One region of the Viridibacillus sp. FSL H8-0110 genome, then DNA from elsewhere that is predicted to be linked to it. Evidence: a T-box and tRNA genes for the amino acid it is inferred to sense, from the RefSeq annotation. Region 1 holds a T-box; the other holds one or more tRNA genes.
The links. A T-box is a leader RNA that pairs with one kind of tRNA and senses whether it is charged. The one in region 1 lies ahead of serS (serine--tRNA ligase), so its partner is inferred to be a tRNA-Ser.
Positions count from the first base shown of each region.

Region 2: it encodes a tRNA-Ser, which carries the amino acid that the T-box ahead of serS (serine--tRNA ligase) is inferred to sense. The anticodon was not compared.

Region 1 covers NZ_JBBOPJ010000001.1:2,062,037-2,073,695, reverse strand. Annotated here, with positions in the region: gene serS (serine--tRNA ligase) at 644-1,924, opposite strand; T-box leader at 2,047-2,262, opposite strand; gene MHH98_RS10380 (hypothetical protein) at 2,274-2,534, opposite strand; gene MHH98_RS10375 (hypothetical protein) at 2,952-3,200, opposite strand; gene MHH98_RS22075 (M56 family metallopeptidase) at 3,235-3,510, opposite strand; gene MHH98_RS10370 (hypothetical protein) at 3,599-3,973, opposite strand; gene MHH98_RS10365 (hypothetical protein) at 4,297-4,467, opposite strand; gene MHH98_RS10360 (hypothetical protein) at 4,479-4,721, opposite strand; gene MHH98_RS10355 (efflux RND transporter permease subunit) at 4,936-8,064, opposite strand; gene MHH98_RS10350 (hypothetical protein) at 8,240-8,383, shown strand; gene MHH98_RS10345 (sensor histidine kinase) at 8,399-9,709, opposite strand; gene MHH98_RS10340 (response regulator transcription factor) at 9,702-10,379, opposite strand; gene MHH98_RS10335 (flavin reductase family protein) at 11,232-11,659, opposite strand, start outside.
Region 2 covers NZ_JBBOPJ010000001.1:33,548-45,206, reverse strand. Annotated here, with positions in the region: gene tmk (dTMP kinase) at 1-179, opposite strand, end outside; rRNA gene rrf (5S ribosomal RNA) at 702-817, opposite strand; rRNA gene MHH98_RS00185 (23S ribosomal RNA) at 946-3,875, opposite strand; rRNA gene MHH98_RS00180 (16S ribosomal RNA) at 4,060-5,612, opposite strand; gene MHH98_RS00175 (pro-sigmaK processing inhibitor BofA family protein) at 6,002-6,280, opposite strand; gene MHH98_RS00170 (YaaL family protein) at 6,340-6,555, opposite strand; gene recR (recombination mediator RecR) at 6,573-7,169, opposite strand; gene MHH98_RS00160 (YbaB/EbfC family nucleoid-associated protein) at 7,181-7,501, opposite strand; gene dnaX (DNA polymerase III subunit gamma/tau) at 7,531-9,312, opposite strand; RNA gene ffs (signal recognition particle sRNA large type) at 9,458-9,724, opposite strand; tRNA gene MHH98_RS00145 (tRNA-Ser) at 9,994-10,086, shown strand; gene MHH98_RS00140 (LOG family protein) at 10,208-10,750, opposite strand; gene MHH98_RS00135 (deoxynucleoside kinase) at 10,893-11,564, opposite strand; gene MHH98_RS00130 (deoxynucleoside kinase) at 11,561-11,659, opposite strand, start outside.

The DNA.
Region 1 (11,659 bases):
TTTGCTAATGTTAGCGAAATCACAATTTAAGGTAATGGATCACCAATCAATGATATTTTCAAATACCAAATTACATATACTTTCGACGTATAAGTAAAGAAAAATGCCCGACTGTTGGACTACCGTCCTTCAGCCGGGTTTTCTTGTTTTTAAAATCAATTTTTTTGTCCCTACTATATCTTTTTCATCAAAAAATTCAACGTAATGTTTCAATAATAATTATTCTGTAACTTCTTCTACTAACTTGCCCCTTTAGTTGAATAAAAAAAGAGCTGTCGTAACAGCTCTCGATCTTTTACTTCAAATGTTTGTTTCTTATCTATTTTCATACGTTTAAAGATAAAAAAAGACCTTAGATATAATGTTTTTTCTAACTTGTTTGTTCAACTAAAGCGCCCGATTGCGGAATAGTGGAAATTGCGAAAGAGCTGCAAAATGTCATTTCTAAATTTTTTCTAATGCACCCCATCCTTTATTATAGTAACATCTTTTTTAGTCCCGCTAAATTTCCTTTAAGAAATAAAGCATTTTTTCAATTCCACGACGTTTACACCACCCGATACTATTAAAAGCACCTGTAAATCGATAAAAAGGCAATACAATTACCTGTTAAAGGATATCTAAAATAGCTTTTACCCGTTATTTATTTTGGTGCAATTATTTCTTTACCACCCATGTATGGTCTTAAAACTTCAGGAATTACTACGCTTCCATCAGCTTGTTGATAGTTTTCTAGGATAGCGGCAACTGTACGACCAATGGCAAGACCTGAACCGTTTAATGTATGAACATATTCTGGTTTTGCATTTGGCTCACGACGGAAGCGGATATTCGCTCGTCGTGCTTGGAAATCCTCAAAGTTAGAGCAAGAAGAAATTTCACGGTACATGTTTTGTGCAGGAATCCAAACTTCTAAATCATATTTCTTCGCTGAAGTAAAACCTAAATCAGCTGTACACATTTTTAGCTTACGATATGGTAAGCCTAGTAATTGCAATACTTTTTCCGCATGATTTGTTAATAGCTCTAATTGTTCGTATGATTCCTCTGGTTTTACAAAGCGAACTAGTTCTACTTTGTTGAACTGATGTTGACGGATTAAACCACGTGTATCACGACCTGCAGATCCCGCTTCTGAACGGATGCACGCACTATAGGCAGCAAAACCTTGTGGTAAATCCTCAGCCAGTAAAATTTCATCACGATAGAAGTTTGTTACAGGTACCTCTGCCGTTGGAATCATGAAATAATCTGTTTCCTCTAATTTAAATACATCTTCTTCAAATTTAGGAAGATTTCCAGTACCCGTCAAGCTATCACGATTAACAATGACAGGTGGTAGCATTTCCTCATAACCATGCTCCTCTGCATGTAAATCCATCATAAATGTCATTAATGCACGTTCTAAACGAGCTCCAAGCCCGCGGTAGAATAAGAAACGGCTACCTGTTACTTTTGTACCTCGTTCAAAGTCAACAATCTTCAAATCTGTAGAAAGATCCCAGTGTGCTTTAATCTCAAAATCAAATGTTGGAATTTCACCCCAAGTATATTCTTCTACATTGTCGTCTTCTGTTGTCCCTACTGGTACAGATTCGTGTGGAATGTTTGGCAAGCGCATCATCATATCTTTAAAGCGCTCTTCAACATCATTTAGTTGAACATCTAGCTCTTTAATTTCATCGCCTACATGACGCATACGAGCAATAACTTCATCTGCATTTTCCTTGTTGCGTTTCATAATTGAAATTTGTTCAGATACTTTATTTCGTTCTGCTTTTAATTCTTCTGTTTTAGCAATTAACTCACGACGCTTTGCATCTAAATCCTCAAAGTCATCTAAGTTGCCTAAATCTTCATTACGTGTTAATAGCATTTCTTTAATTTCCGCGAAATTATCGCGTACGCGTTTAATATCTAACATAGTCATACCTCCAGTAGTTTAATGTCATTGCATCCGTTAAGTCTTGGTGTAATTGCGTTGCAAGCTAAACTCGAATAGCTCCGCTTAGAATCAAAATAAACACAAAAAAGCCCCCATCCCTAAAAAGGGACGAGAGCTACCCGCGTTGCCACCCTAATTGATTAGGCATATACCTAATCCACTTATTTCATAACGGCATTTCAGCCGGCTACAGCCTACTTACATTACTTCGACTGTGCAACTCCAGGACGGATTCACAAGTGCTTCTATCAGCTTCCACCAACCGCTGACTCTCTAAAAAAAACGTGCTTGCTACTACTTCCCATCATCGTGTTCAGTTATTTAAATTTTAACCATACTGTACTATATGAAAACAGATTTTGCAAGTCATACCATAAGATACAAAATATTCTAGAATTCTTGAATCACCGGTTAATTCCGGATGAAATGCACAACCCAATAAATGACCATTTCGCGCTAAGATAATTTTCCCCTCATATTCAGCGAATTTCAACATTTTTACCGACTGCTTTAATATGAGGAGCCCGAAGTCTTCAATGGAAAGGTCAGAATAAAACAATTGAATGTTTTCAATATAGTTATAATTCATCTAGAATACCCCTTTTAGTCACTTTCTATTGTTTAGTTTAAGGACAACACTTCACAATCTTTATAGTGATATTAACATAAATATCCAATAAAAAAACATCTCACCTCTAAGAAATCTATAGAGGTGAGATGTTTTTAATCAAACTTTATTATAAATAATCAATCTTTTTTTCAAAGCTACACTTTACGTATTTTGTATAAGTACTTATTTGAATTTAGCTTTGTACTGCAAATAAGAAATCTCTCCTATAATTAACAAAAAAGATCGACTCCTTTAAGGAGTCGATCTTTCACTTTAAATGTTCGTTTGTTTTTATAACTCGTTTATTGAACTAAAGCACACCCTTTTCTCCTACAATCATCAGGAAACTGTTCTCTGATGATTGCTCATTGAGGACTAGTCTTTGGAGTAATTTATTTATTCTTCATTTGTTGCGATTACTCGTGGTTCCGTCGCACTATTTGATGCATCAGTAACTCTAACTGCATTTCGTTCTTTGCCTTTATTTGTTGTGATTACACGTGGTTCTGTCGTACTATTTGGTGTATCAGTAACACTAACTGCATTTCGTTCTTTGCCTTTATTTGTTGTGATTACACGTGATTCCGTCGTGCTATTTGATGTATCAGTAACACTAACTGGATTTCGTTCTTTGCCTTCTTTCAACGTTGGTGACTCTTGGCCAGTTGCCGCAAGACGGTCATCCTCTAATGACTAATGTACATGCGAATGCTGTTTCTAAAACCGACTTTTTCTTTAAGGTCATAATGGACACTATCCTTTCTTCAATCCCGTTTTTACTAAAATGATTACAAAGCGACGTAACCGTATAGGTTTCATCTGCCATATTGATGAGAGATAGTGCATATGCTGACTTTGCCTTATCTCCAAATTGTCTAATAACCCTTTCGTCGCAAGAGAATTCAATGTCTCTGTTTACTAAAAAATACATAAGCCAAACTAATGGAAAATACAAAGTAATAAACTGATAATAGTTAAGCCTGAGTTAACACAAACTGTGAAATAAAAAAAGTTACCTTTTAGCAACTTAGGAGTGAAATCCATTAATTATATTTAGTAAGCCAATCAATTATTTGATCATAGTTACTTGAGAACATTGCGTTGTCTTTTGTATTAGACTGTTCAAGGTGAGTTAATATATCCCCTTCTTCTAATAAAAAAGCGACTGCGATAGTGTTCTCTAAAATATTATTAGCGAACAATTTGTCTTTCCACAATTTTTGTACAGAAAAATGTTCTGGAGTATAACCTTTACGATTAATTAACAACTTATACTTTTTTCCTTGTCTAATAAATGAATAGCACGTTTTTTCAAATGAATTAAACCATGCGTTTACATCTGCAAGGGTTATGTAACCTGTCAAATTAGTAATAATAATATCTTCAGAAATGGATGTACTTATATTTTTAACATTCAATTAAAAAACAACTCCTTTTTATTAGTATAAACCAAATTATGGAAGTTTGTAGAAATTTTAATTTTGCACAGTTCGAAGACCCTACGCTTGTTGAACTAAACTGCCCCTTTAGTAAATAAGAAAAAAGAGCCTCGTATTGATAGCTCAACGACCTTCTACTAAATCCCCGTTAGTAAAAAATTAATTGATATCTCCTGTAGCTTTAGAAAAAAGATTGATCAAAAAGTTTCCTTCAACCTTTATTTAACAGCAAATGCAAAAACTCCATTTTGAAAAAGGATTGTTCAAAATGGAGTTAATTTTTCTAACTAAGTATGAGATTTTTAAAAAATATTTTGATCATTTTCTACTAATGTTACTAAACAGTGGTGCCCTTTTGTTGAGTTCAGATTCATTCGATACAATCCTTTTACATCTAACTCTTCTGCTTTTTCGTCTATCGCATGTTGTTTCATTCCGTACTCTAATTTCCATTCTGCTTCATTTTCTTGCATATGGATTTTCACTACTTTCGTGGAAATCCGTGTCTATTTACACTCCACGCTATAATCAAAACAACAAGCAGCAACATCAACAGCACTCCTGGAAATGACTGTACACCAACAATCTCTAGCAAAGCACCACCAGCAACTGCTAAATTCCATTCAGTGGTATTAATAGGCATTACGACATCAACACCTTCTTCACCGCTTGCATAAGCAAGTGCAGTTTGCAACAGGGTGGCTGCACCTCCGAAAGTAAGTCCCAATAAAGCCACTGCCGAATAAACGATGGATACCGATGTGGCTTCCACCCATAGTACTGCGGCTACCAGCTCAAAACCGAGCAGACTAATCAATACAAGTAGTCGCATTGCCTGTTCATTCTACAACAGTACCATCTTAATAGTATTGATAAGCATCCCAATGCAGCGCTTAAAATTGGTTTATCCGGAGGCGAATTGTTAAATTCCTTATTAGCGGTTATTCAATTGTTTTGTGGCGGTCTTTCTTGAACAATTTTGATAATCCTTCGTAGACAACCGGTACGATAAATAACGTTAAAATTGTTGATGTAATTAAACCACCGACAACAGTAATTCCTAAGCCTTGCGAGATAATTGAGCCACCTGAGCTGCTGCTTAGAGCTAATGGTAATAGCGCGAATACGGTTGCAATCGCCGTCATTAAAATAGGACGTAAGCGCGTTTCAGCGGCATCGATTAACGAATCACGCATCGTTTCGCCGGCAAGTTCGTTATGAATAACGCGGTCGACGAACACGATGGCATTCGTGACAACGATCCCAACGAGCATTAAAATACCGAGCATAGACGATACAGTGAATGATTCGCCAGCAATAAGTAAGCCAAGAACGGCACCGATTAGTGTAAATGGTAATGAGAAGAGAATCGCAAACGGTGCTAAACCTTCTCGGAATGTGACAACTAAAATGAAATACACAAGGAAAATGGCCGCAATAATCGCTAAGCCTAATTGTGTGAATGTTTCTTGGATATCTGCAGATGTACCGCCTTGTTCAAGGGTTACACCTTTGGTAAAGTCGATATCGTTGACTTCTTTTTTAATACGAGTTGAAATCGCAGAGACGTCATCACCCTTAATGCCGGCAGTAACTGTTGCGTATTCTTTATTATCCTGACGGCTAATTGATGATGGTGTTGTTGATTTGTCGATTGATACTAAATCAGACAGTTTCTCCGTACCCTGCTGCGTCGTAATATCTTGTTTTAAGAAGGCTTTCATCGTTTCAAACGTTTTGCTGTCGTCTTGTGCAACGATAACATTTAACGTATTGTCGCCATCTTCAAGCGTTGTGACGATCGTATCACCTGTCGCTTGCATTAACATTGGTGATAATTGGTTAGCTGTTAAGCCATATTGTTTTAGTGCTTTTTCTTTCAAGTTAAATGTATATTGTGGATAGGAATCAGATACGCTTGACTTTGCATCTTTTAATCCTTTGTCGTCATTTAAAACGTCTTCGATTTGAAGGGCAGCTTTTTCGACTTTTGCACGATCTGTACTACTAATCGTGTAGCTCACTTCGTTTGAAGAACCGGTCATCGACATGTCTTGTTGCTTCCAAGTCCCTTTATGACCGAATGATTTTAAATGATCGAACAGTTTTTGTTGTTTGGCATCTAAGTTTTTCACATCTTCATTGAAAATGATGTATAGCATCGAACCAGAGCCTGCCATCATTGACATCGTATCTGGTGAAGCAGAGCTTGATGTGATTGATGATTGTACGAGTGTGACGTCGCCTTGTTTTGCGATGTATTTTTCCGCTTCTTTCACGGATTTATTTACTTCGTCATCTAATTCTCCAGTCGCTGGTGTGTACGTCGTAATCATCGTCATTTGTTGGTCGCTACCAAAGAAGCTAAAGCCCACTTTCGGTAATAGCGCGACAGAGCCGATTAAAATAACGAGCGCAATGACTAATGTAATAATTTTGTGATTTAATGCGGCATTTAACATTTTACCGTATCGAATGGCCATACGACTATGTTTTTCTTTACTGCCGACTTTTTGTTCTGGTGTAGCTAAAATTTCTTTTTTGAACATTGTGTGCGCCATAATTGGTACGACTGTAATGGCCACGATTAACGATATGCCAAGAGCAATAGCCATCGTTATTGCAAATGGACCGAATAATTCAGCGACCATACCATCGATAAAGATGATTGGTGTGAATACCGCGACCGTTACTAATGTAGATGACAGAATCGGTTTGAACATTTCTGTCGTAGCAGACGCGATTAATTGACGACCACGTAACGGCTCGTTTTTATCATACATGCGTCGGTAAATGTTTTCGACAACGACAATCGAGTCATCGATTACACGTCCGATAGCTACAGTTAACGCACCGAGTGTCATCATATTTAACGTCATATCGAGCGATTTAATGATGGCAATCGATGTTAATAATGATAGTGGAATCGAAACGATTGAAATGATTGTTGAGCGGAAGTTACGTAAGAAGATTAGAATGACTAATACGGCGAAAATCGCACCGAAAATTGCTTTTTCAAGCATCGTATTCACAGAATCTTCAATTGGTTGACCTTGGTCGCTCGTAATATCGATATTCATATCGATATTCGCTTTTTCTAAATCTGTTATTTTGTCTTTCACAGCGTTGACAACATCGACCGTATTGGCGTCTTGTGTCGCTGTAAGTTGAATTGAAATTGCTTCTTTGCCGTTGACGCGTGAAATAGAGTCGTGGTTTTCGACTTTTTCAAGTGTAGCCACGTCTTTTAATTTCACTGTTTGAACGCCAGCAGAAGCGGCTTGACCAGCGTCAGTATGCGCTTGGCTTTGTGCAGCGCCTGCACTTGAACCAAACACGATATCCATGTCGTTCAACTGTTTAAGCGATGTCGCTTTATCGTTTACGACAATCGATTTTTTCGTGTCATCTAATGTGTAAAGGCCAAGCTGATTTGTAACGTTTTGACCTTGAATTGCTTGGGTGACAGCTGCAGCTGTAGTGCCAAGCGCTGCTAATTTGTCTTCATCATACGTCAATTCAATTTCGTATGCTTCTTGACCTGTTACCGTTAATTGACCAACACCGTCGATTTTCTCAAGTGCGGTTTTCACATCATCTTCAACGAATTGAGTAGCTGTTTTTAAATTGCCATCTTCGCTAGAGACGCTAAGTGCTAAAATAGGCATCATGCTTGAGCTAAATTGCATGATTGTTGGTTCGTCGACACCTTCTGGTAAGTCGACCGATTTGAAGGCTTTTTCAAGCTTAGTTTGGGCCTTATCTAAATCGGTGTCGTAGTCGTAATTGACTGTCAGTGATGCAACGTTTTGAGACGATTTGCTGTTGACGCTATCGACGCCTTTAATAGAGGAAATCGCATCCTCGAGGGGCTTCGATACATCGTCGGCAACTTGCTCAGGGGTGGCATTCGGATAGACCGCTGATACGCTTAATGTCGGTAATGAAATGTTCGGAATGGATTCGTATTTAATCGTCGTTGACGCAAAAATACCCCAGACAATCAGTAAGACCGTCAAAATCCACACTGCTAGTTTGTTACCAATCATAAAATCAATAATGTGCTTCAATGTTTTCATCCTTTTCTTTATAAATTGAAGGGCAAACCCTTCGATAAGGACTATCATAAAAAGCGAATGTTAACTCAATGTTACGTAATCGGAAAATAATAAAAAAAGAAGCAACCGATTGGACTGACCTAAATATTTTAGACAACATAAAAAAGCACTTTGGAGGTGCTTTTGAATGGGCAAAAAACGTGTATATTCATATGAATTAAAAATGATGGCAATTGAAAGAAGGTTAGCGGGTGTACCGAAAAAACAAATTCAAGAAGAGTTAGGAATCAAAAATGATACACAAATTGAAACATTCACTGTCTCATTTTAGTGAGTCAGTACCCGATTAGTTGGTCGCTTCATTTTTATGCGGTAAAATAACGGTTACTCGTAAGCCACGTTCATAATTTTCAAGCTGGAATGTACCATGATGTTTTCGCACAATATTTTCGACGATTGATAAGCCAAGGCCATTGCCGGTCGATTTTTGATTTTTGGCCTTATAAAAAGGTTCTTTAACGCGATCTAGTTCGGGTTGCTCAATGCCAGGTCCTTCGTCCTCTAGTTGAATCGTGTAATGTTCACCATCACTGCGCAATGTAAGCCCTAACTTACAATTTTCCGGCGTAAAATGAATCGCATTGTTAATTAAGTTGTACCACACTTGATAGAGCAGTAACTCATCTGCTTCAATGATACTGCGCTCGATTTGTACATCAAACTCAATCGCTTTGGTGGCCCAGTGCGGCTCAAGTGAAATGATAACTTGGCGTAGTTGCTCTGCTAAATCGAATGTTCGTTTTTCGAGTGGTTGCGTACCATTTTGCAAGCTCGATAGTTTCAGTACATTACGACTTAGTTGCGATAAACGGGCGCTTTCATGCTCGATAATTCGTAAGTAATAAAGCTGCTTCTCGCGCGACATTTCCTTTTGTTGCAACGCTTTTGTAAAGCCTTTGATCGAAGTCAAGGGCGTTTGGAATTCATGCGAAATATTCGACACGAAATCTTTTTGCGACTGTAGCATTTTCTCTAAGTCATTCGACATCGTCCCGAAGCTTTCGTACAACTGGTCAATTTCATTCGAATAGTTTTTCGTATGTTTAAATGTGAAATTTCCTTTTGCAAACTGCGCGGTATATTCCTTCAGCTTGCGAATCGGGCGCACGATTTGAATCGACGTAAAGATATTTAAGCCGATGCCGACGAAGAGCGTAATCTTTGATAATAAAATAAATGCACTCTTCAGCATATTTTTAAAAATCGTCTGTTTCAAAATAAACTGTAAATATTTCGTGTCACTATGAATTTCAATAGGATAGATATACACTAAATCTTTCGACGTGTCATCGCCTTCTACTGCCTGGCCTTCGCGAATTTTTTTCTTCGACACATTGCTTAGTAGCGGCGAATTTTGCAACGTCTCCATCGATTGATAACTGATATTCGTCAATGAAAATTGGAATAGCTCATTTTGGAATGCATCTTCTGATAGTTGTTGTTCTTCAACCGATTGCGCAATTTTTTGCACATTGTTACTAATTTGCTTCGCAATATGGCTCGGTATCACTTGAAACGTAATAAATATCGCAATACATAAGCTAATCGCTAGCGTAATAATAAAGTTTAACAATAGGCGTGTCGTGAGATTATTCATGGCGTTCACCTAAGCGATAGCCGATATTACGCAGCGTCTGAATTTCGAGTGGGATAGCGAGACTCTCTAAACGCTTGCGAATTTTCCGAATATGCACATCGACTGTACGCTCCGTTCCTTCGTAATCAAGGCCCCATATTTTTTCGAGTAAATGGTCGCGTGTAAATACTAGCTCGCAATTCGTTGCAAATAAAAATAATAACTCAAATTCCTTTAGTGGCAATACTTCGCTTTGCAGGCCGTCACTTAGTGTGTAGTTTTTCCGATTAAGCGTAAAATCACCGAGCTGAATTTGTTGATGCATCTCAACGTTTGCACGGCGCAGCAATGCTTTGACACGCACCACCATTTCAACGGGATCAAACGGTTTCGTTAAATAATCGTCGGTGCCTGCGTGGAAACCTCGCACTAAATCTTGTTGCTCCGATTTCGCAGTAATCATGAGCATCGGCACGTTGGAAAACGCCCGGATTTCCTTGCTCAAACTATAACCGTCCATGCCGGGCATCATAATATCGGTAATGACACAGTCGACCGGATTACCAAGCATAAATTCGAGGGCCTCTTGCGCAGATTCTTTTTCAATAACTGTAAAGCCTTCATCTTCTAAATATAAGCTAATCAATGCGCGAATTGATTGTTCGTCGTCCACGACAACAATTTTCACCATAACGTTCACCTCTTCATCTCTTCATCTCTTCATCTCTTCATCTCTTTATCTCTTCATCTCTTCATCTCTTCATCTCTTCATCTCTTTATCTCTTCATCTCTTCATCTCTTCATCTCTTCATCTCTTCATCTCTTCATCTCTTCATCTCTTCATCTCTTCATCTCTTCATCTCTTCATCTCTTAGTGTAAATTATCATGCGAATGTTAACCAAATGTTACGTCGACAAAACTATAAGGCATTTTCGAGTTTACTGATTGTCGATTGTAAAGATTTTATTGATTCCAATTTATCTATATTTGATACGTTTTCCATTTTAGTACTTTCCTTTTTTCGTTTCTAAATTATTTTACTGATATTTGATAAATGGTTAAGAACCACTCGGAATATCTTAATATAAATAACTAACTCTCTTTGAGAGGGATTCTAAACAAACTGGACCATTGTTGAACATAAATTAAATAACACTCTTCAACTAACCTATATCGCTTCAATAGTATTACTTCAAGAAGTTAGTAAAACTGTTTCCTTCTTCAACTAACGGGGCAGTTTAGTACAAGAAGAGTTAAAAAAATATTAGCAAGGACATTTGGAAACCATTATTCTATAAGGGGATTTAAAAACAAAAGAGGTGAATGAATTAAAGGTCTAAACTTTATTGTCTTTTTACATTTTTTCCGAGTGATCTATAGAAAAGTCTCTAAAAATAATAATAACTATTTAATATATCTCGAAAAAAATAAAGACAGAACCGTTAACTATGGTTCTGTCCAATGTCTAGCTACACACTCTTTTTTACTTAATTCTTAGTAAGCGAAGTGAATTAAGTATAACAATTAATGCTGCACCATGATTTATGTACCTTTCTGCCCATATGAAAATGAAGGCATTAGTCCGGCAAAGTCTCCTGCCAAACTAGCAAGCGGCTTCCATTTATCGATTGCTATTTTATAGTTTCCTGCATAGATTGCTTCATCTATTTGGACACATTCAACTTTTCCAAGCACTAGATAATCTCCACCGACAGGCATAATTTGGTCTAACTTAAGTTCTATTGAGATTGGCGCTTCTAGCACTGCTGGTACATTCAAAAGTTTACCATTCTGAACAGTCACTCCTGCAAGCTCAAACTCATTTTTCTCTGGCTCTACACTAGCCGATGAACGATACATCGCTTCCCCAAGCGGCTCAGGTACCATATTAATTATATATTCTTTCACTTCACGAATGTTCGTTAACGTATCCTTAATGCTTCCCTTTCGTTCATTAACGCCCGGTCCTA
Region 2 (11,659 bases), 2.0 Mb from region 1:
GTATGGGCAGGGTTTAATATGATATCGCGAATCTTTTCAGCTATTTCGTTGCCCCCTGGTTCACGTGTTGCAACGAACTCTTTCCCCTCCCTTTGTAGCCTTTCAACAACCATTTTCAATACAGTAGTTTTCCCTGCTCCCTCTGGTCCTTCAAATGTTATAAATAAATTTTTCTTCATTATTATATGTTCCTCCGATAACGGATTAGTTTCGATTTACTCTATTATACAATATCTATTCTTAAAACCCGTCACTCATGCTTAATTTCATTAATCAAAAAGTCCAATTGCATACTAAATAGTTTTTAATTACCCTATTTCAAATTATTTAACCCTACTACCTTTTACAATAATTGATATCCTGTATTTTAAAATACTTATAAATTACTACTCAATTTGAGGAGATGAAAATCTCTTACTTGATACTAGAATTAATATCAATCGATTAATCCATAATGCAGCCAGCGGGTTATTTAATGATTAAAATATTCTAATAACCATATATACATATATATAAAGTATTAAATCAACCAATTGAATTAAACAAAAGTTAATCGATTGGATAAACAGAGAAAACAACTACAGAAAAGCTCATTTTAACCATAAACGTCTAAGATCACTTAGGCTTTTATATATTTGATGTATTTTATTTTCAAAATCAATAAAAAAGCACAACTGATTAAATCAGCTGTGCTTTGATGTGCCTAGCAACGTCCTACTCTCACAGGGGGAAACCCCCAACTACCATCGGCGCTAAAGAGCTTAACTTCCGTGTTCGGCATGGGAACGGGTGTGACCTCTTTGCTATCGTCACTAGACTATTTTAAGACAAGAATTATTATATCACTTCACTTAGCTAAAAGCAAGTGTTTTTTAAACTTTTTTAATAAGTTTTTCTTGTTCTCTCAAAACTGGATAAATTACATTGAAGTTTGTTAAGTAAAATTTGGTTAAGTCCTCGATCTATTAGTATTCGTCAGCTCCGTATGTCGCCACACTTCCACCTCGAACCTATCTACCTCATCGTCTTTGAGGGATCTTACTTACTTGCGTAATGGGAAATCTCATCTTGAGGGGGGCTTCATGCTTAGATGCTTTCAGCACTTATCCCGTCCACACATAGCTACCCAGCGATGCCCTTGGCAGAACAACTGGTACACCAGCGGTGTGTCCATCCCGGTCCTCTCGTACTAAGGACAGCTCCTCTCAAATTTCCTACGCCCACGACGGATAGGGACCGAACTGTCTCACGACGTTCTGAACCCAGCTCGCGTACCGCTTTAATGGGCGAACAGCCCAACCCTTGGGACCGACTACAGCCCCAGGATGCGATGAGCCGACATCGAGGTGCCAAACCTCCCCGTCGATGTGGACTCTTGGGGGAGATAAGCCTGTTATCCCCGGGGTAGCTTTTATCCGTTGAGCGATGGCCCTTCCATGCGGAACCACCGGATCACTAAGCCCGTCTTTCGACCCTGCTCGACTTGTAGGTCTCGCAGTCAAGCTCCCTTATGCCTTTACACTCTACGAATGATTTCCAACCATTCTGAGGGAACCTTTGGGCGCCTCCGTTACTCTTTAGGAGGCGACCGCCCCAGTCAAACTGCCCGCCTGACACTGTCTCCTACCCCGCTAAGGGGCATGGGTTAGAAGTTCAATACATCTAGGGTAGTATCCCACCAACGCCTCCTCCGAAGCTGGCGCTCCGGAATCTCTGGCTCCTACCTATCCTGTACAAGATGTATCAAAATTCAATATCAGGCTACAGTAAAGCTCCACGGGGTCTTTCCGTCCTGTCGCGGGTAACCTGCATCTTCACAGGTACTATAATTTCACCGAGTCTCTCGTTGAGACAGTGCCCAGATCGTTACGCCTTTCGTGCGGGTCGGAACTTACCCGACAAGGAATTTCGCTACCTTAGGACCGTTATAGTTACGGCCGCCGTTTACTGGGGCTTCAATTCGCACCTTCGCTTGCGCTAAGCACTCCTCTTAACCTTCCAGCACCGGGCAGGCGTCAGCCCCTATACGTCACCTTACGGTTTTGCAGAGACCTGTGTTTTTGCTAAACAGTCGCCTGGGCCTATTCACTGCGGCTCTCTCGGGCTTTCACCCTACTAGAGCACCCCTTCTCCCGAAGTTACGGGGTCATTTTGCCGAGTTCCTTAACGAGAGTTCTCTCGCACACCTTAGGATTCTCTCCTCGACTACCTGTGTCGGTTTGCGGTACGGGCACCTTTTACCTCGCTAGAGGCTTTTCTTGGCAGTGTGAAATCAGGAACTCCGGACATACGTCCTCGTCATCACAGCTCAACGTTATAGAAATGGGATTTGCCTCATTTCACGCCTCACTGCTTGAACATGCATAACCAACAGCATGCTTACCCTATCCTACTGCGTCCCCCCATTGCTCAAATGGTAAATAGGTGGTACAGGAATATCAACCTGTTGTCCATCGCCTACGCCTATCGGCCTCGGCTTAGGTCCCGACTAACCCTGAGCGGACGAGCCTTCCTCAGGAAACCTTAGTCATTCGGTGGACGGGATTCTCACCCGTCTTTCGCTACTCATACCGGCATTCTCACTTCTAAGCGCTCCACCAGTCCTTCCGGTCTGACTTCACAGCACTTAGAACGCTCTCCTACCACGGACATCTAAGATGTCCATCCACAGCTTCGGTGAATTGTTTAGCCCCGATACATTTTCGGCGCAGCGTCACTCGACCAGTGAGCTATTACGCACTCTTTAAATGATGGCTGCTTCTGAGCCAACATCCTGGTTGTCTAAGCAACGTCACATCCTTTTCCACTTAACAATTACTTTGGGACCTTAGCTGGTGGTCTGGGCTGTTTCCCTCTTGACTACGGATCTTATCACTCGCAGTCTGACTCCCGTGCATAAATCACTGGCATTCGGAGTTTGTCTGAATTCGGTAATCCGGGATGGACCCCTAGTTCAAACAGTGCTCTACCTCCAGGATTCTTTATCACGAGGCTAGCCCTAAAGCTATTTCGGAGAGAACCAGCTATCTCCAGGTTCGATTGGAATTTCTCCGCTACCCACACCTCATCCCCGCACTTTTCAACGTACGTGGGTTCGGGCCTCCAGTAAGTGTTACCTTACCTTCACCCTGGACATGGGTAGATCACCTGGTTTCGGGTCTACAACCACATACTCATTCGCCCTATTCAGACTCGCTTTCGCTGCGGCTCCGTCTTCTAAAACTTAACCTCGCATGTAATCGTAACTCGCCGGTTCATTCTACAAAAGGCACGCTATCACCCATTAACGGGCTCTAACTACTTGTAGGCACATGGTTTCAGGATCTATTTCACTCCCCTTCCGGGGTGCTTTTCACCTTTCCCTCACGGTACTGGTTCACTATCGGTCACTAGGTAGTATTTAGCCTTGGGAGATGGTCCTCCCAGATTCCGACGGAATTTCACGTGTTCCGCCGTACTCAGGATACACTCAAGAGAGAATGAACTTTCAACTACAGGGCTGTTACCTGCTCTGGCGGGCCTTTCCAGACCGCTTCGTTTAACTCATTCCTTTGTAACTCCATATAGAGTGTCCTACAACCCCAAGAGGCAAGCCTCTTGGTTTGGGCTATTCCCGTTTCGCTCGCCGCTACTCAGGGAATCGATTTTTCTTTCTCTTCCTCCAGGTACTTAGATGTTTCAGTTCCCTGGGTCTGCCATCAAGACGCTATGTATTCACGTCAAGATACTGCTCCATTACGAACAGTGGGTTCCCCCATTCGGAAATCTCCGGATCAAAGCTCACTTACAGCTCCCCGAAGCATATCGGTGTTAGTGCCGTCCTTCTTCGGCTCCTAGTGCCAAGGCATCCGCCATGCGCCCTTAATAACTTAACCTAAAAGTTAGTTATTAAGCCTAAAAAACTTAATAATAAAAAATGTGTTACTTAATTTGCTTCAATGTCGTTTTATCCAGTTTTCAAAGAACAAGGTTTTGAAGATCATTTTACAATGAGCCTTCAAAACTGAACGCAAGACGTTAATCGACAGATCCAAGATCTGTTTCCGTAATTATCCTTAGAAAGGAGGTGATCCAGCCGCACCTTCCGATACGGCTACCTTGTTACGACTTCACCCCAATCATCTATCCCACCTTCGGCGGCTGGCTCCATAAAGGTTACCTCACCGACTTCGGGTGTTACAAACTCTCGTGGTGTGACGGGCGGTGTGTACAAGGCCCGGGAACGTATTCACCGTGGCATGCTGATCCACGATTACTAGCGATTCCGGCTTCATGTAGGCGAGTTGCAGCCTACAATCCGAACTGAGAACGATTTTATGAGATTAGCATACCCTCGCGAGTTAGCGACTCTTTGTATCGTCCATTGTAGCACGTGTGTAGCCCAGGTCATAAGGGGCATGATGATTTGACGTCATCCCCACCTTCCTCCGGTTTGTCACCGGCAGTCACCTTAGAGTGCCCAACTAAATGATGGCAACTAAGATCAAGGGTTGCGCTCGTTGCGGGACTTAACCCAACATCTCACGACACGAGCTGACGACAACCATGCACCACCTGTCACCAATGTCCCCGAAGGGAAAACTCTATCTCTAGAGCGGTCATTGGGATGTCAAGACCTGGTAAGGTTCTTCGCGTTGCTTCGAATTAAACCACATGCTCCACCGCTTGTGCGGGCCCCCGTCAATTCCTTTGAGTTTCAACCTTGCGGCCGTACTCCCCAGGCGGAGTGCTTAATGCGTTAGCTGCAGCACTAAGGGGCGGAAACCCCCTAACACTTAGCACTCATCGTTTACGGCGTGGACTACCAGGGTATCTAATCCTGTTTGCTCCCCACGCTTTCGCGCCTCAGTGTCAGTTACAGACCAGAAAGTCGCCTTCGCCACTGGTGTTCCTCCAAATCTCTACGCATTTCACCGCTACACTTGGAATTCCACTTTCCTCTTCTGCACTCAAGTCTCCCAGTTTCCAATGACCCTCCACGGTTGAGCCGTGGGCTTTCACATCAGACTTAAGAAACCACCTGCGCGCGCTTTACGCCCAATAAATCCGGACAACGCTTGCCACCTACGTATTACCGCGGCTGCTGGCACGTAGTTAGCCGTGGCTTTCTAATAAGGTACCGTCAAGGTACGTTCAGTTACTAACGTACTTGTTCTTCCCTTACAACAGAGTTTTACGATCCGAAAACCTTCATCACTCACGCGGCGTTGCTCCATCAGACTTTCGTCCATTGTGGAAGATTCCCTACTGCTGCCTCCCGTAGGAGTTTGGGCCGTGTCTCAGTCCCAATGTGGCCGATCACCCTCTCAGGTCGGCTATGCATCGTTGCCTTGGTAGGCCGTTACCCCACCAACTAGCTAATGCACCGCGGGCCCATCTAGTAGTGACAGCCGAAACCGCCTTTCAGCATTTTGCCATGTGACAAAATGGATTATTCGGTATTAGCCCCGGTTTCCCGGAGTTATCCCAATCTACTAGGTAGGTTGCCCACGTGTTACTCACCCGTCCGCCGCTAAATCAGAAGAAGCAAGCTTCTTCATCATTCGCTCGACTTGCATGTATTAGGCACGCCGCCAGCGTTCGTCCTGAGCCAGGATCAAACTCTCCATAAAAGTAGTTTGAAAGCTCATTAGCTTTGCTAGCGTATCATCCGAAGATGATATCTATTTTTTGTTTTGATCCACCAACAGAGTTGATGTTCAAAAACATTTATTGATTAACGTCTTGCATGTTCAGTTTTCAAGGTTCATTGTATTCGGTCGATGTCTAGTCGACTTTTAATATTATATCAGGATAACATTTCGTTGTCAATAACTTTTAAAAAATTTCTTTTTTAGTTATCGTCCTGACAAGTTGCTTAGTTTTAGTAGCAACCTTTATATTATATCAACTTCACTTCTCGTTGTCAACAACTTTTTAAGATTGTTTTTTTAGTTGATCTGTTACTTAAATTAGCAACTTAACTAATATAACACGCTTTATAAGCGTGCGCAAGTGTTTTTCAAAAAAAGTTATAGTAGATTGAAATTGCTAATACAGAGGCTACTCCTGGTATACCTAATAGTGCAACCAACAAGCTAGAGAAAAAGTTAATAGGAACAAACAATCCTGCAAAACCTAATAAATAGTGTAGTGCGAACAGTAGTACAAAAGAAAATGCTATACGAAACCAAAAAATCGATAGCCACTCAATTGCTTTACCCCAATGCTTTCTTGTTCTCATTAATAGGAAGAAAAAAAACAACACCCCTACGAAACCAACAATCGGTTTCCACATCATATATATCCCACTCCTTTTATGATAGTAGTGAAATATATGATTGGGATGCTGTTTTTAATTCATTTTCTTAATAAGATTTTTCGAATACGCGCTTCTTTAAATAGATAGAAGTGTTTACTTTCAGCAATTTTACGCTGCGCGATTGTATCTAGATCATAATCATCTAGTAAACCTTCAATCTCTTGCGTCTGCTGCCAGTCTTCTTTGGTTTCTCTCATTAGAACCACTAACTTCTCATCAAATTCTTGACGTAGCTTTTGTTTACGAAAAAACATCATGTTCGCCCCTTACTTTACAGTTCACGTCTTCCTTCTAACGCTTTTGATAAAGTTACTTCATCAGCATATTCCAAATCGCCACCTACAGGTAAACCGTGAGCTATACGAGTTGTACGTATACCCGATGGTTTTACTAGGCGCGAAATGTACATTGCAGTAGCTTCACCTTCTATAGTAGGGTTTGTAGCTAAAATTAATTCCTGTACTTGATCATCTTGTAATCTTTTCAACAATGTAGGTACATTAATATCTTCCGGGCCAATACCGTCCATTGGCGAGATTGCACCATGAAGCACGTGATATAAGCCGTGATAGTCACGCATTTTTTCCATGGCTATCACATCTTTAGGATCTTGAACAACACAGATCGTTGAAGCATCACGCTGTTTATCCTGACAAATATGACATGGATCCACATCAGTAATATGACCACAAACTGAACAATAAGTTAAGTTACGTTTAGCATCAACTAATGCTTTTGCAAATGATAGGACAGTATCTTCCTTCATTGTTAACACAAAAAACGCCAGTCGAGCCGCGGTTTTCGGCCCGATACCTGGCAATTTCATAAAACTATCAATTAATTTTGATATCGGTTCAGGATAATGCATATCAATTCCTCCTAGAACATGCCGGGAAGGTTCATACCTTTCGTGAATTGTCCCATTGTAGCATTTGTAGTTTCGTCTACTTTTTTAATCGCTTCGTTTGTAGCGATGATAATTAGATCTTGTAACATTTCGATATCTTCTGGATCTACTACTGATTCATCAAGAATTACGTCAGTCACTTTCTTCTCACCAGATATAACTACTTTCACCATACCACCACCAGCTACACCTTCAAATACCTGAACAGCTAGTTCTTCTTGAGCTTCCATCATTTTCTTTTGCATTTTTTGCATTTGTTTCATCATGTTATTCATATTTCCCATACCACGCATATTAGTTTCCTCCTCAAAATAATTAAAATTCACTCTTCTAGTATTTCTACAAAACCTTTACCAAAAAGCTCCTCTGCTTTTGCGACAAGCGGATCCTCTGAAGGAATTCGCTCCTCTACAAAAAGAGGTTCTGTCATTTCGTTTACATTATCTGCAGGTGTTTCTTCTAATGAATGCACCTGTTTGTCCAGACCATGCTGACGAATGAAGTCTGCACGTATTTTCAGCCAATTATCCTCGGGCACTACTACAATTTCATAGGCCACACCTGTTAATGGTTGTAAGATTGTAGACATCGCTGAAAATGTACCATTATTAGTACCTATCGTGCAATAAACTCCCTGCTTTAATTTTAACACAAACGCATTAGAAGATGCTGCCACAGGTTCAGCGTCTTCCAAAAGTGCTGATTGCGATTTTTGAAGTTGGTTTAGCACATCAGACCACGCTGATTTTATCATTTGCAAATCTTTTTTCGTTGCTACTTTAAGTACCTCTTGGATACGACCAACATTAATTTTCATACCACTATCCACTTTTGGTCGTTGTCGTTGTTGAGCAGGTGCTGCATCACGTTGCTGTTGGCCACCTTGTTGAAGTTGCAGAACAATTTGTTCTAAAGAGGCAATTTTCGATTCAAGGTCTGCAACGTTAGGTGATTCGCCGGTAGATTGCGTCATCATTGGACTATTTTCTTGAATAGTGGCTTGAGTGATGGGTTGACCTGGAGCGAATTGCGCCATTTTCAGTAAAGCAGTCTCTAAGTAAATTTTGGAATGGTGTGAAAAACGCATTTCTTGTTGCGTCTTCGAAAGGATATCAACATATCCATATAACGTATCCGTTGTAAATTGGTTGGCTAAAGTTTTGAACTTTTCATCTGACGAGGCAAGCTCAAGTAGATCCTCTAAATCAGGGGCTGTTTGAATTAGTAATAGGTCACGGAAAAATGTGATGAGATCTTCTGATAGACGCACCGCATCTTTTCCTTCACTTATTAATTTTTCTAAAAGCGCTAATACTTGTGCAATATCTTTATCTCCTAATGCTTTTGCTAAATCATAGAAGACTTCCTGACTTATAGACCCTGTCACGAATAGAGCATCCTCTAGCGTTAACTTGTCCCCACTGAAAGATACAACTTGATCCAACATACTCAATGCGTCTCGCATACCTCCGGCAGCAGATTGAGCGATGACCTTCAACGCTTGCTCATCATATTGTAGTTCTATATCTTCTAAAACGATTTTCATACGTTCCAATAAATCAATAGAAGAAAGTCGTTTAAAATCGAATCTTTGACAACGTGAAATAATAGTCGCTGGCAGCTTATGCGGCTCCGTCGTTGCCAATATAAATACAACATGCGCAGGCGGTTCTTCTAAAGTTTTAAGTAGAGCATTAAATGCACTTGTAGATAACATATGGACTTCATCGATGATATACACCTTAAATCGGGCACTTGCAGGTGCAAAACGTACTTTTTCAATAATCTCACGCATTTCCTCCACGCGAGAGTTAGATGCAGCATCAAATTCAATGACATCAGGATGTGACCCATTTGTGATACTAATGCACGTTGCACATGTATTACACGGTTCTTCAGTTGGTGCATGCTCACAATTTAATGCTTTTGCAAATATTTTCGCTGTACTTGTTTTCCCTGTACCACGAGGTCCAGAGAATAAATAAGCATGCGTAGTTTTATTGGCAAGGAGAGCATTTTGGAGGGTCCGTTTAACATGCGACTGTCCTGACATTTCTCTGAATGATTGCGGGCGATACACACGATAAAAAGCTTGATACGTCAACGTTTCCCTCTCCTTTTTTGCCGATTATTTGAATGTATTTATTATACCATAAGAGCGCTTATTAAAGCCGCTCGATACCTTTAGATAAAATAAAAAACTCATTCGCCGAAAACGACGAATGAGTTTGAAATTTGCACGATAAATGCCGTGCACCTTCCTTCGACAGCCGTACATAAGCGTTACTTTTGTCGTTAGCTCTGATTAGGCAACCCTACGGCACATGCGATAAGCCGCTTAATGCTGCTTCCTTCCGGACCTGACATGGTTCGCGGGTACGCATTGCGTAGGACCCAATCGTCAACACTACGTGCAAAAGGCAGACCAAACATACGGACAGCCTTAGAAAAGGACTTCAGTCTCGCTAGAGCGGATTGCGAGTTATAGGACACCGCTACCTTCCCACCTAGCACGGCATCTATTAGTATACGAAGAATAATGAAAAAAATCAATATAAAAGCATGAAACGAAATATTACAATTAACAAAAGAATAGTCCTAAGATCGATTAATATCTTATTTCAAGCGATTTTTCACCTTCTAATTAAAATACTTTTCACTTTAAAAAACTCTGTAAAATAGACCTTTTAAATATTAATTTAATTTTTTTATTAAAAAGTGTTGACGAGATATTTAATACATGATAAAGTATTACTTGTCAGAAAGACAACAACATACTTTCTTCGGAGGAATACCCAAGTCTGGCTGAAGGGATCGGTCTTGAAAACCGACAGGCGGGTCATACCGCGCGGGGGTTCGAATCCCTCTTCCTCCTCCATTTTATTTTTAAAAACACGCGCATAATATTGAGATTGTATTCGTTGCTAAAGTGACGAATTTTTTCTCTAATACATATAGTCAGAAATTTTAGAAACAAACATTTATGTTTGTTTCTTTTTTTATTTATCAAATTGATTAATAAATAGTAAGAGCTCTTCAGGCGAACCTACAACACCGATTTTCCTCTGCTGACTTTTTAACATGAAGCCTTCATCCACAGTATGTTGTAAATGTGCTTGAAGAAAATCATAATAAGAATTGATGTTATATAAGCATACAGCTTTCGAATGCTGGCCTACTTGAGAAAGTGTTAGTACATCAAAAAACTCATCCATTGTCCCCGCGCCACCTGGCAATGCGATAAAGGCATCTGCTAACTCCCCCATTTTAGCCTTACGCTCATACATAGTATCTACAAAAACCAATTCTGATAACCCCTGATGTGTAACCTCTTTCCATTGCATAAAAGTAGGCATAACACCAATTACTTCTCCTCCATGAGCTAATACCTCATCTGCCACTTTACCCATTAGACCTACAATTGATCCTCCATAAACAACCCCAACACCATGTATAGCCAAAAACTTACCGAGCTCTATAGCTTTCTCAGCATATATAGAATTCCTCCCCATCTTAGATCCACAGTAAATTGCTACCCTCATAAAGTGCACCCCCTCTTATTTAAAAATATAAAATAATGCACCTATATATGATTATATTCCTCCATTTCTTATAGTAATTTTAAACATATTATTTATTGCTATAAAAAAGACTGTCATTGAAATGACAGTCTTTTTTAACCGATTATTTACGACGTAAATGTGATGTCTGCTCCATAAAGTGACTAATACGTTCCACAATTACTTCTACTGTATCTGGATTTTTCATCAAATCGTAGTCGTTGATATCTAAACGTAATACCGGACATGCATTAAAACTGTCGATCCAGTTTTCATAACGTCCGTGCATTTCATACCAATAATCCTTTGGTGTTTGTTGTTCCATCGGACGACCCCGTTCTTCTATACGCGATAAAATATCTTCAATTGGCCCTTCCAAGTAAATTAGCAAATCTGGATGTGGAAAATAAGGTGTCATAACCATTGCATCGAATAAGTTTTTATATGTTTCATAATCAATTTTACTCATCGTGCCTTTTTCTTCATGCATTTTAGCAAAAATTCCTGTGTCCTCATAGATTGAACGATCTTGAATAAAGCCACCACCATATTCAAAAATACGTTTTTGCTCTTTGAAACGTTCTGCTAAGAAATATATTTGTAAATGGAAGCTCCATTTTTCGAAATCATCGTAGAACTTGTCCAAGTATGGATTCGAATCGACCTTTTCAAATGACGTACGGAAATTTAATGCATTTGCTAACGCCTTTGTCATTGTCGATTTGCCGACACCTACTGTTCCCGCGATTGTAATAACTGCATTAGCAGGAATGCCGTATTTTTCTCTTAAATTCATGACTCGAAACTCCCTTTTTCTAATGTTTCTTCAACAGTTCTTAAGATTTTTTGTAAATCTGATGGATTTTTCACAAAATCAATTTCATCGCCATT